Regions from separate parts of the Citrobacter enshiensis genome, predicted to be linked through region 2. Evidence: riboswitches for the same ligand, from Rfam matches in the RefSeq annotation. Region 2 holds a riboswitch; the other holds the start of a gene.
What was found. A riboswitch is a leader RNA that binds a small molecule or an ion and turns the genes downstream of it on or off. The one in region 2 is predicted to bind thiamine pyrophosphate.
Positions count from the first base shown of each region.

Region 1 (7,513 bases), 540 kb from region 2:
AATGCCGGCACGTTAGCTGCGGCGATTTTGATTTCTTTACCGGTCTGCGGGTTGCGGCCAGTGCGCTCAGCGCGGTGGTTCACTTTGAAGGTACCGAAACCAACCAGTTGTACAGCATCGCCTTCTTTCAGAGACTCAGTAATAGCAGCCAGAGTGGATTCCAGAGCAGCTTTAGCCTGGGTTTTGGACAGTTCTGCTTTGTCTGCAATTACATCAATCAGTTGAGTCTTGTTCATAAGTTATCCTTACAATGTGTTTATCGCTTGCTAAGCATCGAGTGCGACGAAAATGCCAGAAAAGCACTCTCCTGCATACACGCACCGATAGCCACTTTTTTTCGCCCCCCAAATGTAGACCAGACGGGGGGCGGAAGGGAAGCCTTCAGGCATGACAAATCAGGCGTTAAATCACGTTTTCTGGTCTCATTGCTGAAAATTTATACCGATGTTGCTCTCGCCGGACTCGCGCAGGTCTGCGCGTAACCCTTTTATCAGCTCAATATCGCGTTCTTCGCAATCGGCCAAAAGTCGGAATATTTCCCACTGAATGTCCCATTCTTGCTCAACCGCAGGGTTCTCTTTGAGCTCCTCATCGGTCATTTCTCGCCCGGCCTGGGTCATTTCCAGCATGGCAACGGTGGTAATAGACGTCTTACTGACTTCAATTGCGTGTTCCAGCGTTTCGCCGCTCAGACGCGAGTGCATCAATTCACTTAATGCCACGCAGGCATCAATCGCGGGATAAACGCCGTACAGATCGTAATCATCTGCCGACGGAATGGCCTCTTCAAACTTTTCCAGCTGGCTGTCGAAATTGATTTTCGCATCTTTGACCGTCAGCACTTCCCAAATCAAATCCAGAATTCGGCGGTAAATCTGCCCATCGCCAAATTCAGTCTGCTGACAGAACATGGCGTAGTTGGGGTACATGCGTTCGCACAAACAGGCCATAAAAGTGACATGTTGCCAGCTTTCCAGCTTCTCAAGGCGCAGATGAATCGGGTTTTGTAACATGATGAGATCTCGAAAACGATAATTAGCGGAAGTGTACCTGAATCAAGGCTGAATTTCTTGCCAACGCGCAAATGCCGGACGGTCCGACGCCACAGCGTCTGCCCAACGCGTAGGCTCAGGTAAGCGATACCCTTTCGTACAGCGTTGTACCCATGCCAGGGCGCTGTCCAGCCCAACCCGATGCCCGGTAGAAACAAACAGCGGATTGCAGCGCGCTTTGCTACGCCAGACCCATGCCAGTTGCTCGCCCTTATCCATTAACGGCGCCAGAGCACCGGGTTCGGCAGAGAGAGGGTCAAATTTGCCGCACAGCCGTTTTTTCGCCACGCCGATGGTCGGCACATCCACCAGCAGCCCAAAATGGCTGGCAACGCCGAGGCGACGCGGATGAGAAATACCGTGACCATCGACAAACACTAAATCAGGCTTTTGCGAGAGTTGTTCCCACGCGGCCAGCAGCGCGGGATATTCACGAAAGGAGAGAAAACCAGGAATATACGGCATGGTGGTGGCGATACGCGCCACCTTGTACTCCACCAGTTCAAGCGAAGGATACTTCAACAGCACCATTGCGGCTCGCGTCACTTCACCGCCCTGCTCAAACCCAACATCAGCGCCTGCGATCAGATCCGGGGGATCGTTATCCAGACGATCTTCGCGGGAAACCGATGCAGCCAGTTCACATTGTTGAGCGCGTAGCGACGCGAGATCCATGCCGATCCCTTACTGGTGATACTGCGCTGAAATCCGGTGTACTGCCTCCACAAAGGTGCCAGCATGTTCTGGCGGCACATCCTGGTGAATGCCGTGCCCGAGGTTAAAGACGTGGCCTTCACCCTGGCCGAATCCCGCCAGAATCGTCGCGACTTCTTCTTCAATACGCGCCGCAGGGGCATACAGCATGGAGGGGTCCATATTCCCCTGCAGCGCCACTTTGTGTCCTATGCGACGACGCGCATCGGCAATGTCTGTGGTCCAGTCGAGCCCCAGCGCATCACAGCCCGTTTCCGCCATCGCTTCCAGCCATTGGCCGCCGCCTTTGGTAAACAGCGTGACCGGCACACGACGCCCTTCATTCTCACGCAGGAGACCATCGACAATTTTATGCATGTAATAAAGTGAGAACTGCTGATAATCGCGCCCGGTCAGCACGCCGCCCCAGGTATCGAAAATCATCACCGACTGCGCGCCCGCTTTGATCTGCGCATTGAGATACAGCGTGACGCTTTTCGCCAGTTTATCGAGCAGTAAATGGAGCGCTTGCGGGTCTGCATACATCATCTTTTTAATGACGGTAAAGGCTTTGCTGCTACCGCCTTCCACCATGTATGTCGCCAGCGTCCATGGACTGCCGGAAAAACCAATCAACGGGACTTCGCCTTTCAGTTCGCGACGAATAGTACGTACCGCATTCATCACGTAGCCCAGTTCATCTTCGGGATCAGGGATTGGCAGTTTATCGACGTCGGCTTTGCAGGTCACCGGCGCGGTAAAGCGCGGGCCTTCTCCGGCTTCAAAGTAAAGCCCCAGGCCCATCGCATCCGGAATGGTCAGGATGTCCGAAAAGAGGATCGCCGCATCAAGCGGGTAACGGCGCAGCGGCTGGAGGGTGACTTCGCACGCCAGCTCGGCATTTTTGCACAGTGACATAAAATCGCCCGCTTGTGCACGGGTGGCTTTATACTCCGGGAGATAACGGCCTGCCTGCCGCATCATCCATACAGGGGTGATATCAACGGGCTGGCGCAGCAGCGCACGCAGGTAACGATCGTTTTTCAGTTCGGTCATTTTTACATTCCTTTAGCGTTATGCGCCCAGTGTATCATGTCACTCGTACTCTGCCCGACACATTGCCACCGTATCTTCGATCAACCGACGTGCGACAGTGCCCGGCGGCGGCAGTAACGGAAGATCGTCATAACGGTACCAACCCGCGTCCAGTAACTCCTTCGGATCGATCACAATCTCCCCGCTGTCGTACTCCGCCATAAACGCCGTCATGAGCGACATCGGGAAGGGCCACGGCTGAGACGTGACATAGCGCAGGTTCTTCACTTTAATACGGCTTTCTTCCATGACTTCACGCGCCACCGCTTGTTCCAGGGTTTCCCCCACTTCAACAAATCCGGCCAGCACCGTATGCACACCATTGCGATGGCGGGTATGTTGGGCGAGCAAAAGGGTGTCATCCCGGCGAATAGCCACAATAATACAAGGGGCTATTTGAGGGTAATAGCGTTCGCGGCAATGGCTGCACAACATGGCCCATTCGGTTTTACTCGGGTACATCGAATGACCGCAGTAGCCACAGAATTTATGCGAACGGTAAAACTCCGCCAGTTGCACGCCGCGCCCGGCCAGTTGAAACAGGCCGACATCCTGATCGATAACCTGCCGTACGGATCCCATATCATGGCGGCGATGCTGCTGTACCAACCAGACGGGTTCGCCTTCCCACTCCCCGATCTGGAGTGCGCGCTGCCCCGTCAGATCAAAACTTGCCGCTTCGCCATGTGGCAGCTCTCCGCGAGGTAGCCATATTTTTTGCTCATGACTGACAATCCACCAGCCGCTGTCTAATTTTTCAATTATACGATCCATATCTCTTGCGCTACCTTTGCTTCACAGGCATGTTGTTTACATTATTTTTACATTTTTGAGTGAGCAGTTTTTTGAATCTAAACTTGCGGAGTCAATCATGTTAAACCAGCTGGATAACCTGACAGAACACGTCAGAGGAAGTAATAAACTGGTTGATCGCTGGCTACATGTACGTAAGCATCTGCTCGTGGCTTACTACAATCTGGTTGGCATTAAGCCTGGCAAAGAATCGTATATGCGCTTAAACGAAAAAGCGCTGGATGATTTTTGTCAAAGCCTGGTCGATTACCTTTCCGCCGGACACTTCAGTATTTATGAACGTATTCTCCATAAATTGGAAGGTAACGGGCAGCTTTTAAACGCAACGAAAATCTGGCCATTGCTGGAAGCCAATACCCAATGCATTATGGATTACTACGACTCCAGCCTGGAAATGGCCATCGATCATGATAACTACCTTGAATTTCAAAAGGTTTTATCAGATATCGGCGAAGCGCTGGAATCCCGATTTATCCTTGAAGATAAGCTAATTATGCTGGTCTTTGACGCGATGCACGACAGCGCCAGGGATAAACGTCCTGCTTGAGTTCGACGCTATTAACGCGTAACTTACTTTTATCGCCCCCTTTAGCGGGGGTTATTTCTTGTCGGAGTGCCCAGTGTGAAAGCACGGGCTGAGACCGTTAATTCGGGATCCGCGGAACCTGATCAGGTTAAAACCTGCGAAGGGAACAAGAGTCAATCTGCTATTGCATCGCCATTGCGGCGATCGTCTCTCTTGCTTCATCCGTCGTCTGACAAGCCATGTCCTTACTTTTTTGGAATGAGCTATGTCTGCAACAAAATTAACCCGTCGCCAGCAACGCGAACACGCCCAACACTTCATCAATACGCTGGAAGGCACCGCCTTTCCGAACTCCAGACGGATCTATATCACCGGCTCGCAGTCGGATATCCGCATCCCAATGCGCGAAATCCAGCTTAGTCCGACGTTAACCGGCGGCACAAAAGACCATCCACAATACGAAGAAAACGAAGCCATTCCGGTGTATGACACCTCGGGCCCGTATGGCGATCCTGATATCGCGATTAATGTTGAACAGGGTCTGGCAAAACTGCGTCAACCGTGGATTGACGCCCGCGCCGATAGCGAAGCACTGACCGACCGCAGCTCTGCCTATACCAAAGAGCGTCTGGCCGATGACGGCCTCGATGAACTGCGTTTTAGCGGCCTGTTAACGCCGAAACGTGCCAAAACCGGAAAATGCGTCACGCAATTGCATTATGCGCGCCAGGGTATCGTCACGCCGGAGATGGAGTTCATCGCTATCCGTGAAAACATGGGGCGCGAGCGCATTCGCAGTGAGGTGTTACGCCACCAGCATCCAGGCGAAGGCTTTGGCGCACGCCTGCCGGAAAACATCACCCCGGAGTTTGTCCGTGATGAAGTGGCCGCCGGACGCGCGATTATTCCTGCGAACATTAACCATCCGGAATCTGAGCCGATGATTATCGGCCGCAACTTCCTGGTCAAAGTAAACGCCAATATCGGCAATTCGGCGGTCACGTCTTCCATCGAAGAAGAAGTCGAAAAACTGGTCTGGTCCACCCGCTGGGGGGCAGATACGGTGATGGACCTTTCAACGGGCCGCTATATCCACGAAACCCGCGAGTGGATCCTGCGTAACAGCCCGGTGCCGATCGGTACTGTGCCGATCTACCAGGCGCTGGAGAAGGTCAACGGGATCGCCGAGGATCTGACCTGGAAAGCCTTCCGCGATACGCTGCTGGAACAGGCGGAACAGGGGGTGGATTACTTCACCATCCACGCAGGCGTGCTGCTGCGCTACGTGCCGATGACCGCTAAACGGCTGACCGGGATTGTCTCGCGCGGCGGTTCGATTATGGCGAAATGGTGCCTGTCCCATCATCAGGAAAACTTCCTCTACGAGCACTTCCGCGAGATTTGCGAAATCTGCGCCGCCTACGACGTTGCGCTCTCTCTCGGCGATGGCCTGCGTCCTGGCTCAATTCAGGATGCCAACGACGAAGCGCAGTTTGCCGAACTGCACACCCTCGGTGAACTGACCAAAACCGCCTGGGAATATGACGTGCAGGTGATGATCGAAGGCCCAGGGCATGTCCCGATGCAGATGATCCGCCGCAACATGACCGAGGAACTGGAGCACTGTCATGAAGCGCCGTTCTACACCTTAGGCCCATTGACCACTGATATCGCACCGGGTTATGACCATTTCACTTCCGGGATTGGCGCGGCGATGATTGGCTGGTTTGGCTGCGCGATGCTCTGCTACGTCACCCCGAAAGAGCACCTCGGCCTGCCAAACAAAGAAGACGTGAAACAGGGGCTGATTACCTACAAAATCGCCGCGCACGCCGCCGACCTGGCAAAGGGCCATCCGGGCGCACAAATCCGCGATAACGCCATGTCGAAAGCGCGTTTTGAATTCCGTTGGGAAGACCAGTTTAATCTGGCCCTCGACCCGTTCACCGCCCGCGCGTACCACGATGAAACGCTGCCGCAGGAATCGGGCAAAGTCGCCCACTTCTGCTCAATGTGTGGGCCGAAGTTCTGCTCGATGAAAATCAGCCAGGAAGTTCGCGACTACGCCGCCGCACAAACCATTGAAGTGGGCATGGCAGACATGTCGGAGAACTTCCGTGCCAAAGGCGATGAAATCTATCTGAAGCGGGAGGAAGCCTGATGTACCAGCCTGATTTCCCAACTGTCCCTTTCCGTCTCGGACTTTATCCGGTGGTGGACAGCGTACTCTGGATTGAACGCCTGCTGGAGGCGGGCGTGCGCACGATTCAACTGCGGATTAAAGATAAGCGCGATGAAGACGTCGAAGCGGACGTTATCGCCGCGATTACGCTGGGGCGTCGTTTTGACGCCCGGTTGTTCATCAACGACTACTGGCGACTGGCGATCAAGCACAACGCGTACGGTGTCCATCTGGGTCAGGAAGATCTCGAAACCACCGATCTGAAGGCGATTCAGGCGGCAGGGCTGCGCCTTGGCGTCTCGACCCATGATGATATGGAAATTGACGTGGCGCTGGCCGCGCGTCCTTCGTATATCGCGCTGGGGCATGTCTTCCCAACACAAACCAAACAGATGCCCTCCGCCCCGCAAGGGCTGGAACAGCTGGCACGCCATATTGAACGTCTGGCTGATTATCCTGCCGTCGCCATCGGCGGGATTAGCCTTGAGCGCGCGCCTGCGGTACTGGCTACCGGTGTCGGCAGTATTGCCGTCGTCAGCGCGATTACGCAGGCAGCAGACTGGCGTGCTGCCACCGCGCAGTTGCTGGAGATCGCAGGAGCTGGCGATGAATGATCGTGACTTTATGCGCTACAGCCGCCAGATCATGCTTGGCGATATCGCGATTGAAGGGCAGCAAAAGCTGCTCGCAAGCCACGCGCTGGTCATCGGTTTAGGCGGATTAGGCTCGCCCGCCGCGCTCTATCTTGCGGGTGCGGGCATCGGCACGTTGGTTCTGGCTGACGATGACGATGTGCATCTGAGCAACCTGCAACGGCAAATCCTCTTCACCACCGATGATATCGCCCGCCCAAAATCGCACGTCACGAAGCAGAGGCTGGCGCGCCTCAACCCGGATATTGAACTGGTGGCGTTACAGCAACGGCTCACCGGCGATGCGCTTCGACACGCGGTAGCAAATGCTGATGTGGTGCTGGATTGTACCGATAACATGGCCACCCGCCAGCAGATCAACGCCGCCTGCGTCGCGCTCAATACTCCACTGATTACCGCCAGCGCCGTTGGTTTTGGCGGTCAATTGATGGTTCTGACACCCCCCTGGGAGCAGGGTTGTTATCGCTGCCTGTGGCCGGACGACGAAGAACCGGAACGC
Region 1 covers NZ_CP119862.1:4,575,168-4,582,680, forward strand. The annotation lists gene hupA (nucleoid-associated protein HU-alpha) at 1-236, opposite strand, end outside; gene P2W74_RS21745 (YjaG family protein) at 423-1,013, opposite strand; gene nfi (deoxyribonuclease V) at 1,056-1,727, opposite strand; gene hemE (uroporphyrinogen decarboxylase) at 1,737-2,801, opposite strand; gene nudC (NAD(+) diphosphatase) at 2,841-3,614, opposite strand; gene rsd (sigma D regulator) at 3,712-4,200, shown strand; TPP riboswitch at 4,253-4,362, shown strand; gene thiC (phosphomethylpyrimidine synthase ThiC) at 4,445-6,340, shown strand; gene thiE (thiamine phosphate synthase) at 6,340-6,975, shown strand; gene thiF (thiazole biosynthesis adenylyltransferase ThiF) at 6,968-7,513, shown strand, end outside.
Region 1: linked by a shared signal. The riboswitch ahead of thiC (phosphomethylpyrimidine synthase ThiC) and the one ahead of thiB (thiamine ABC transporter substrate binding subunit) in region 2 are both predicted to bind thiamine pyrophosphate.

Region 2 (7,513 bases):
CGATCATTGGGAAAACCGGCAGCGCCGGCGGTACCGGGCATGTGGTTGAATTTTGCGGTGACGCTATCCAGGCCCTGAGCATGGAAGGCCGTATGACGCTGTGCAACATGGCCATCGAAATGGGCGCGAAAGCCGGTCTGGTCGCGCCGGATGACACCACGTTCAACTATGTACAGGGTCGTCTGCACGCACCGAAGGGGAAAGATTTTACCGACGCCGTAGCATACTGGAAAACCCTGAAGACCGACGATGGCGCCAAATTTGATACCGTCGTTACCCTGCAGGCGGAAGAGATCGCGCCGCAGGTCACCTGGGGCACCAACCCGGGACAGGTCATCTCTGTGACGGAGAATGTTCCCGATCCCGCGTCATTTGCCGATCCGGTCGAACGCGCCTCCGCCGAAAAAGCGCTGGCCTATATGGGACTGAAACCCGGCATTCCGTTAACGGAAGTGGCTATTGATAAAGTGTTTATCGGCTCCTGCACCAACTCGCGTATTGAAGATTTACGTGCGGCGGCAGAAATCGCCAAAGGCCGCAAAGTGGCTCCGGGCGTACAGGCGCTGGTGGTGCCAGGCTCTGGCCCGGTGAAAGCCCAGGCGGAAGCGGAAGGCCTGGACAAGATCTTCATCGAGGCCGGTTTTGAGTGGCGTTTACCCGGTTGCTCCATGTGTCTGGCAATGAACAACGATCGCCTGAATCCGGGTGAACGTTGCGCCTCCACCAGCAACCGTAACTTTGAAGGTCGTCAGGGACGCGGTGGACGTACACACTTAGTCAGCCCGGCTATGGCCGCCGCCGCCGCCGTTACCGGTCATTTTGCCGACATTCGCAGCATCAAATAAGGAAACCACCATGGCAGAGAAATTTATCCAACATACAGGCCTGGTTGTCCCGCTGGATGCCGCCAACGTCGATACCGACGCGATTATTCCTAAGCAGTTTTTGCAGAAGGTCACCCGCACCGGCTTTGGCGCACACCTGTTTAACGACTGGCGCTTCCTGGATGAACATGGCCAGCAGCCCAATCCGGAGTTCGTACTGAACTTCCCGCAATATAAAGGGGCCTCCATTCTTCTGGCGCGGGAAAACTTTGGCTGCGGCTCTTCGCGCGAGCACGCACCATGGGCGCTGACGGATTACGGGTTCAAAGTGGTCATAGCCCCCAGCTTCGCAGATATTTTCTACGGCAACAGCTTCAACAATCAGCTGCTGCCGGTGAAGTTAAGCGATGCGGACGTGGATGCGCTGTTTGCCCTGGTGCAGGCGAATCCGGGCATCACATTCGACGTGGACCTGGAGGCTCAGGTGGTTAAAGCGGGAGATAAATCCTACCCCTTCACGCTCGACGCGTTTCGCCGCCACTGCATGATGAACGGTCTGGACAGCATCGGGCTGACGCTGCAACACGAAGACGCCATTACGACATACGAAGAGAAGCAACCGGCGTTTATACGCTAATACTGATGATGCCGGATGACGACGCAACGCGTCTCATCCGGCATTTTTATACATCTTTTACCCGTCCGGTCATCGCCAGCGTCACCACAGAAATTGCCGCAATCACCCAGTAGACGGCAAAATGCCCGTAACTTTGCGCTACCGCGCCCTGGATAACTCCGGCCAGGATCACTCCCGTTGAAATACTGTTGGTGAACAACGTTGTTGCCGACCCCGCCCGCCCCGGCATCAGATCCTGAAACCACAACATCCCGATGCCCGCGATAATGCCAATAAACACCGCATTAAACAGTTGCAACACCAGCAACGCCGCATGGCTGTGAAAAAAGATAAGTCCAAGATAGAAAAGGACGCCTGCCGCGACCGCCGTGATCATCATGCGCCGCTTTCCGAAGCGCTTCACATAATAGCCCGCGAGGATCATCGCCGGGATTTCCAGCCCTGCCGCCGTCCCCATCAGGATCCCCGCCAGTTTGTCCGGTAATCCTAGTTCACTGCTTATCCAGAGCGGCATATCAATGATGTACATGGTATTGCAGGTCCACATTAAGGTGGACGCAATAAACAGCATGCGCACATTTTTATCCTGCCAGCCGCCGGTCGGCGTTTCAGGCGCATCGGCGGGTTGTTCAACACGCGCCACCGAAGGCAGTATCAACGCAATCAGCACCAGGCTGATGGCAAAGATCCCAGCCGCGATAGCAAACATCGTGGTGAAGCCATAATTCAGCGCCAGCATAAACGCCAGCGGCGGGCCAATCACCCACGCCAGCGAGAGCTGGGCACGCATCACCGAGCTGAACATCACCACTTCCCGCGCTGAGCTGTCAGCGTATTCCCGCGCCAGCGCGAACAGCTGTGGCATGGCGCTATTCGCCAGCGATGCCAGCAGTACACCGCAGGTAATCAACGTGAGGTAATGACGATTAAACGCAAACAACAGCGCGTTACCGATGGCCATCAGACAGCAAAACATGATCAGTCGACGGCGGTCGCCCCGGTTATCCGAACGTTTTGCCAGCCCCAGACTCACCGCGATCCCGGCAATGGCGTTTACCGTATAAAACAGCCCGACCCAAAACGGCTGCGCCCCCACTTCGCGGCTCAAAAACAGGCTCAACGTCGGCGCCTGAAGCGCACCTGCCACGCCCATCATAAAAGCAACCAGCATGAACGCCGCGTAAACACCATTAAGACGCCGTCCCATCGTCATAATCCAGAGCATACAGTTCCTTATTCGCGCTGCCGAAACGAAAAAAGCCAGCAGGTATTATCTGCTGGCGGGTGATTTTAGGCCAGAGCCTACACCAATACTCAGTCACACATGATGTCTGCAATTTGGAACTCAGAGATCAGGCTGTCACCTCCCATTGCATCAGTTCTTCGAGCATCTTTAAGCGCTGCGGCGCGCTCAGGCAAGCCAACCAGGACCACCCTTCTGTCGCGGTAAAGTAGTGCAGAAAAAACGGACGCATAGACGACCTCTCCATATTGCTTCATCGAAATCCATTATTGACCTAATATGGGGATTATAAAATTGCTGAGTTTTGCGCAGGAGTTCCTCTTTTATGTCTTCAGGTCGTCTGCAACAACAGTTCATCCGTCTCTGGCAATGCTGTGACGGAAAAACGCAAGACACCACGCTGAATGAGCTGGCGGAACTGCTAAGTTGCTCCCGCCGCCATATGCGCACGCTGCTGAACACGATGCAGGCGCGCGGCTGGCTGACCTGGGAAGGCGAAGTCGGTCGCGGTAAACGCTCACGCCTGAGCTTTCTCTATACCGGACTTGCGCTACAACAACAGCGGGCGGAGGACCTGCTGGAGCAGGATCGCATAGACCAGCTGGTGCAATTAGTCGGTGACAAAACAGCCGTACGGCAAATGCTGGTCTCGCATCTGGGCCGCAGCTTCCGCCAGGGCCGACATATCCTGCGCGTGCTTTACTATCGACCGATGCACAACCTGCTGCCGGGTAGCGCATTACGCCGTTCTGAAACCCACATCGTCCGGCAAATCTTCAGCGCGTTAACCCGCGTAAATGAGGAAAATGGGGAACTGGAAGCCGATATTGCCCATCACTGGCAGCAAATTTCCCCTTTGCAATGGCGATTCTTTCTGCGACCGGGGATTCACTTTCACCACGGGCGAGAGCTGGAAATGGAAGATGTGGTGGCGTCTCTCACGCGCATCAACACCCTGCCGCTCTACTCGCATATTACGCAGATTGTCTCTCCGACAGCCTGGACGCTGGATGTGCATCTCTCGCAACCCGATCGCTGGCTTCCGTGGTTGTTAGGCCAGGTTCCGGCGATGATCCTGCCGCGAGAATGGGAAACCCTGAACAATTTTTCCAGCCATCCGATAGGCACAGGTCCGTATGCCGTCATACGCAATACGCGTAATCAACTGAAGATCCACGCCTTTGATGATTACTTTGGCTATCGGGCGCTCATTGATGAAGTGAACGTTTGGGTATTGCCGGACATTAGCGAAGAACCGGCATGCGGCTTGATGCTCGAAGGCACTGTAGAAAGTGAAAAGGCCATTGAAAGTCGTCTTGAAGAAGGCTGTTACTATTTACTCTTTGATGCGCGAACCCATCGCGGCGCCAATCAGCACGTCAGAGAGTGGGCAAGCCACGTGCTTTCTCCCACCCATTTGCTTTACCACGCCGATGAGCAGTACCAGCGCCTGTGGTTCCCCGCCTATGGATTACTGCCCCGCTGGCACCATGCCCGGCCGGGGCGCGGTGAAAAACCTGCCGGGTTGGAAACCCTGACGCTGACGTACTATCGCGAACACATTGAACATCGGGTTATCGCCCAGATCATGAGCGCCCTGCTGGCAGAGCATCAGGTTCACCTGAACATCCAGGAGATCGACTACGATCAGTGGCACGCAGGCGAGATCGAAAGCGACATCTGGCTCAACAGCGCCAACTTTACGTTGCCGCTCGATTTCTCACTGTTCGCTCACTTATGCGAAGTGCCTCTGCTGCAAAACTGTATCCCGCGAGACTGGAAAGAAGATGCCGCGCAGTGGCACGCAGGCGAGATGAATCTGGCCGCGTGGTGCCAACAGTTGCTCGCCAGCAAAGCGATTGTGCCGCTTATTCACCACTGGCTGATCATTCAGGGACAGCGCAGTATGCGCGGCTTGCGGATGAACACGCTCGGCTGGTTCGATTTTAAATCGGCGTGGTTTGCCCCACCGGATCCTTAATCCTTTTGATTTCTTCACGTAATCATTACAATGTGCCGTTCTCAACGGGGTGCTGCGCCATGTGCGCGGGCTGAGAAAATACCCGTCGAACCTGATCCGGATAACGCCGGCGAAGGGATTTGAGGCTAACGCTCAAGTCCTTTGCCACTCTTTTACTGAGGTGCAAAGTGTTAAAAAAATGTCTTCCCTTACTGGTGCTGTGTGCTGCACCGGTCTTCGCTAAACCGGTCCTGACCGTGTACACCTACGACTCCTTCGCCGCCGACTGGGGACCCGGTCCCACCATCAAGAAAGCCTTCGAAGCCGACTGCCAGTGCGAACTGAAAATGGTGGCGCTGGAAGATGGCGTTTCGTTGCTTAATCGCCTGCGCATGGAAGGGAAGAACAGCAAAGCGGATGTGGTACTCGGGCTGGACAACAACCTGCTCGACGCCGCCACGCAAACCAAACTGTTTGCGAAAAGCGGCATTGCCCCCGACGCAGTCAACGTACCTGGCGGTTGGCAGAACGACACCTTTGTCCCCTTCGATTACGGTTACTTCGCGTTTGTTTATGATAAAAACAAGCTGAAAAACCCGCCTAAAAGCCTGAAGGAGCTCGTCGAAAGCGACCAGAAATGGCGCGTGATTTATCAGGATCCACGTACCAGCACGCCGGGTCTTGGACTGATGTTGTGGATGCAGAAAGTCTATGGCGATAAAGCCCCCGAAGCCTGGCAAAAACTGGCGGCCAAAACGGTCACCGTCACCAAAGGCTGGAGCGAAGCTTATGGCCTGTTCCTGAAAGGGGAAAGCGACCTGGTTCTGAGCTACACCACCTCTCCGGCGTATCACATTATCGAAGAGAAAAAAGACCATTACGCTGCGGCAAACTTCAGCGAAGGCCACTATCTGCAGGTAGAAGTCGCCGCGCGTACCGCCGCCAGCAAGCAGCCGGAACTGGCAGAGAAATTCCTCAAATTTATGGTTTCTCCGGCATTCCAGAACGCCATCCCCACCGGCAACTGGATGTACCCTGTCACCCGCGTCACTCTGCCCGCCGGGTTTGATCAGTTGGCCAAACCGGCCACCACCCTGGAGTTCACTCCTGCTGAGGTGGCATCCCAACGTCAGGCATGGATCAGCGAATGGCAACGCGCCGTCAGCCGTTAATTCCCGGCTGGCTGATACCAGGGCTTTCCGCCGCCACGTTGATGGCGGTCGTCGCCCTGGCGGCATTTCTGGCGCTCTGGCTTAACGCGCCGCAGGGAGAATGGCTCTCGCTTTGGCAGGACAGCTACCTGTGGCACGTGGTGCGTTTTTCGTTCTGGCAGGCGTTTCTCTCGGCGCTGTTGTCGGTGGTCCCGGCGATTTTCCTTGCCAGGGCGCTTTACCGACGCCGTTTCCCCGGTCGTCTGGCGTTATTACGCTTGTGCGCCATGACCCTGATTCTGCCGGTACTGGTCGCCGTTTTCGGTATTCTCAGCGTCTACGGCCGCCAGGGCTGGCTCGCCACACTCTGGCAAGCGCTGGGGCTAGAGTGGCATTTCTCGCCTTACGGGTTGCAGGGCATTCTGCTGGCGCACGTCTTTTTTAATCTGCCGATGGCCAGCCGCTTGCTGCTCCAGGCGCTGGAAAATATCCCCGGCGAACAACGACAGCTTGCGGCGCAGCTAGGCATGCGCGGCTGGCATTTTTTCCGCTTTGTGGAGTGGCCGTGGTTGCGTCGGCAGATCCCTCCGGTGGCAGCGCTCATTTTTATGCTCTGCTTCGCCAGCTTTGCTACCGTTCTCTCACTCGGCGGCGGTCCCCAGGCCACCACCATCGAGCTGGCGATTTATCAGGCCCTCAGTTACGACTTTGATCCTGCGCGGGCGGCAATACTGGCGTTGATCCAGATGACATGCTGCCTGGCGCTGGTGCTGCTCAGCCAGCGTTTAAGTAAGGCCATTGCGCCGGGGACGACGCTGGTGCAAGGCTGGCGCGATCCGGACGATCGCCTGCATAGCCGCCTGACCGACGCGGCGCTGATTATTCTGGCGTTGCTGCTGCTGTTGCCTCCGCTATTGGCGGTCATTGTTGACGGTTTCAACCGCCATTTGCTGGATGTGCTCGTACAGCCTGTACTCTGGCAGGCCCTGTGGACATCGCTGCGGATCGCACTGGCCGCCGGTTTGCTGTGCGTGGTTCTGACCATGATGCTGCTGTGGAGCAGTCGCGAACTGCGGGCGCGGCAACAGGTGCTGGCAGGTCAGACACTGGAATTGAGCGGCATGTTGATTCTTGCCATGCCCGGCATCGTCCTGGCGACAGGTTTTTTTCTGCTGCTGAACAACAGCATCGGTTTGCCGGAGTCGGCCGACGGGATTGTGATTTTCACCAATGCGTTAATGGCGATACCTTACGCACTGAAAGTGCTGGAAAACCCAATGCGAGACGTGACGGCACGTTACAGTATGCTGTGCCAGTCGCTGGGGATCGAGGGATGGTCACGTCTGAAAGTAGTAGAACTGCGCGCGCTGAAACGGCCGCTGGCGCAGGCACTGGCGTTTGCCTGCGTGCTTTCGATTGGCGATTTTGGTGTCGTCGCCCTGTTTGGCAACGATGATTTCCGCACGCTGCCATTTTATCTGTACCAGCAGATTGGCTCTTACCGCAGTCAGGACGGTGCGGTAACGGCACTATTGCTGCTGATACTCTGCTTTATGCTCTTTACCGTGATTGAAAAACTACCGGGGCGACATGTTAACTCTGACTGATATCACCTGGCTTTATCACCATTTGCCGATGCGTTTTACGCTTTCTGTGGAACGCGGCGAACAGGTGGCGGTGCTGGGGCCCAGCGGCGCC
Region 2 covers NZ_CP119862.1:4,030,690-4,038,202, forward strand. The annotation lists gene leuC (3-isopropylmalate dehydratase large subunit) at 1-845, shown strand, start outside; gene leuD (3-isopropylmalate dehydratase small subunit) at 856-1,461, shown strand; gene P2W74_RS19180 (sugar efflux transporter) at 1,508-2,686, opposite strand; gene sgrT (glucose uptake inhibitor SgrT) at 2,814-2,936, opposite strand; gene sgrR (HTH-type transcriptional regulator SgrR) at 3,030-4,685, shown strand; TPP riboswitch at 4,721-4,821, shown strand; gene thiB (thiamine ABC transporter substrate binding subunit) at 4,853-5,836, shown strand; gene thiP (thiamine/thiamine pyrophosphate ABC transporter permease ThiP) at 5,812-7,422, shown strand; gene thiQ (thiamine ABC transporter ATP-binding protein ThiQ) at 7,406-7,513, shown strand, end outside.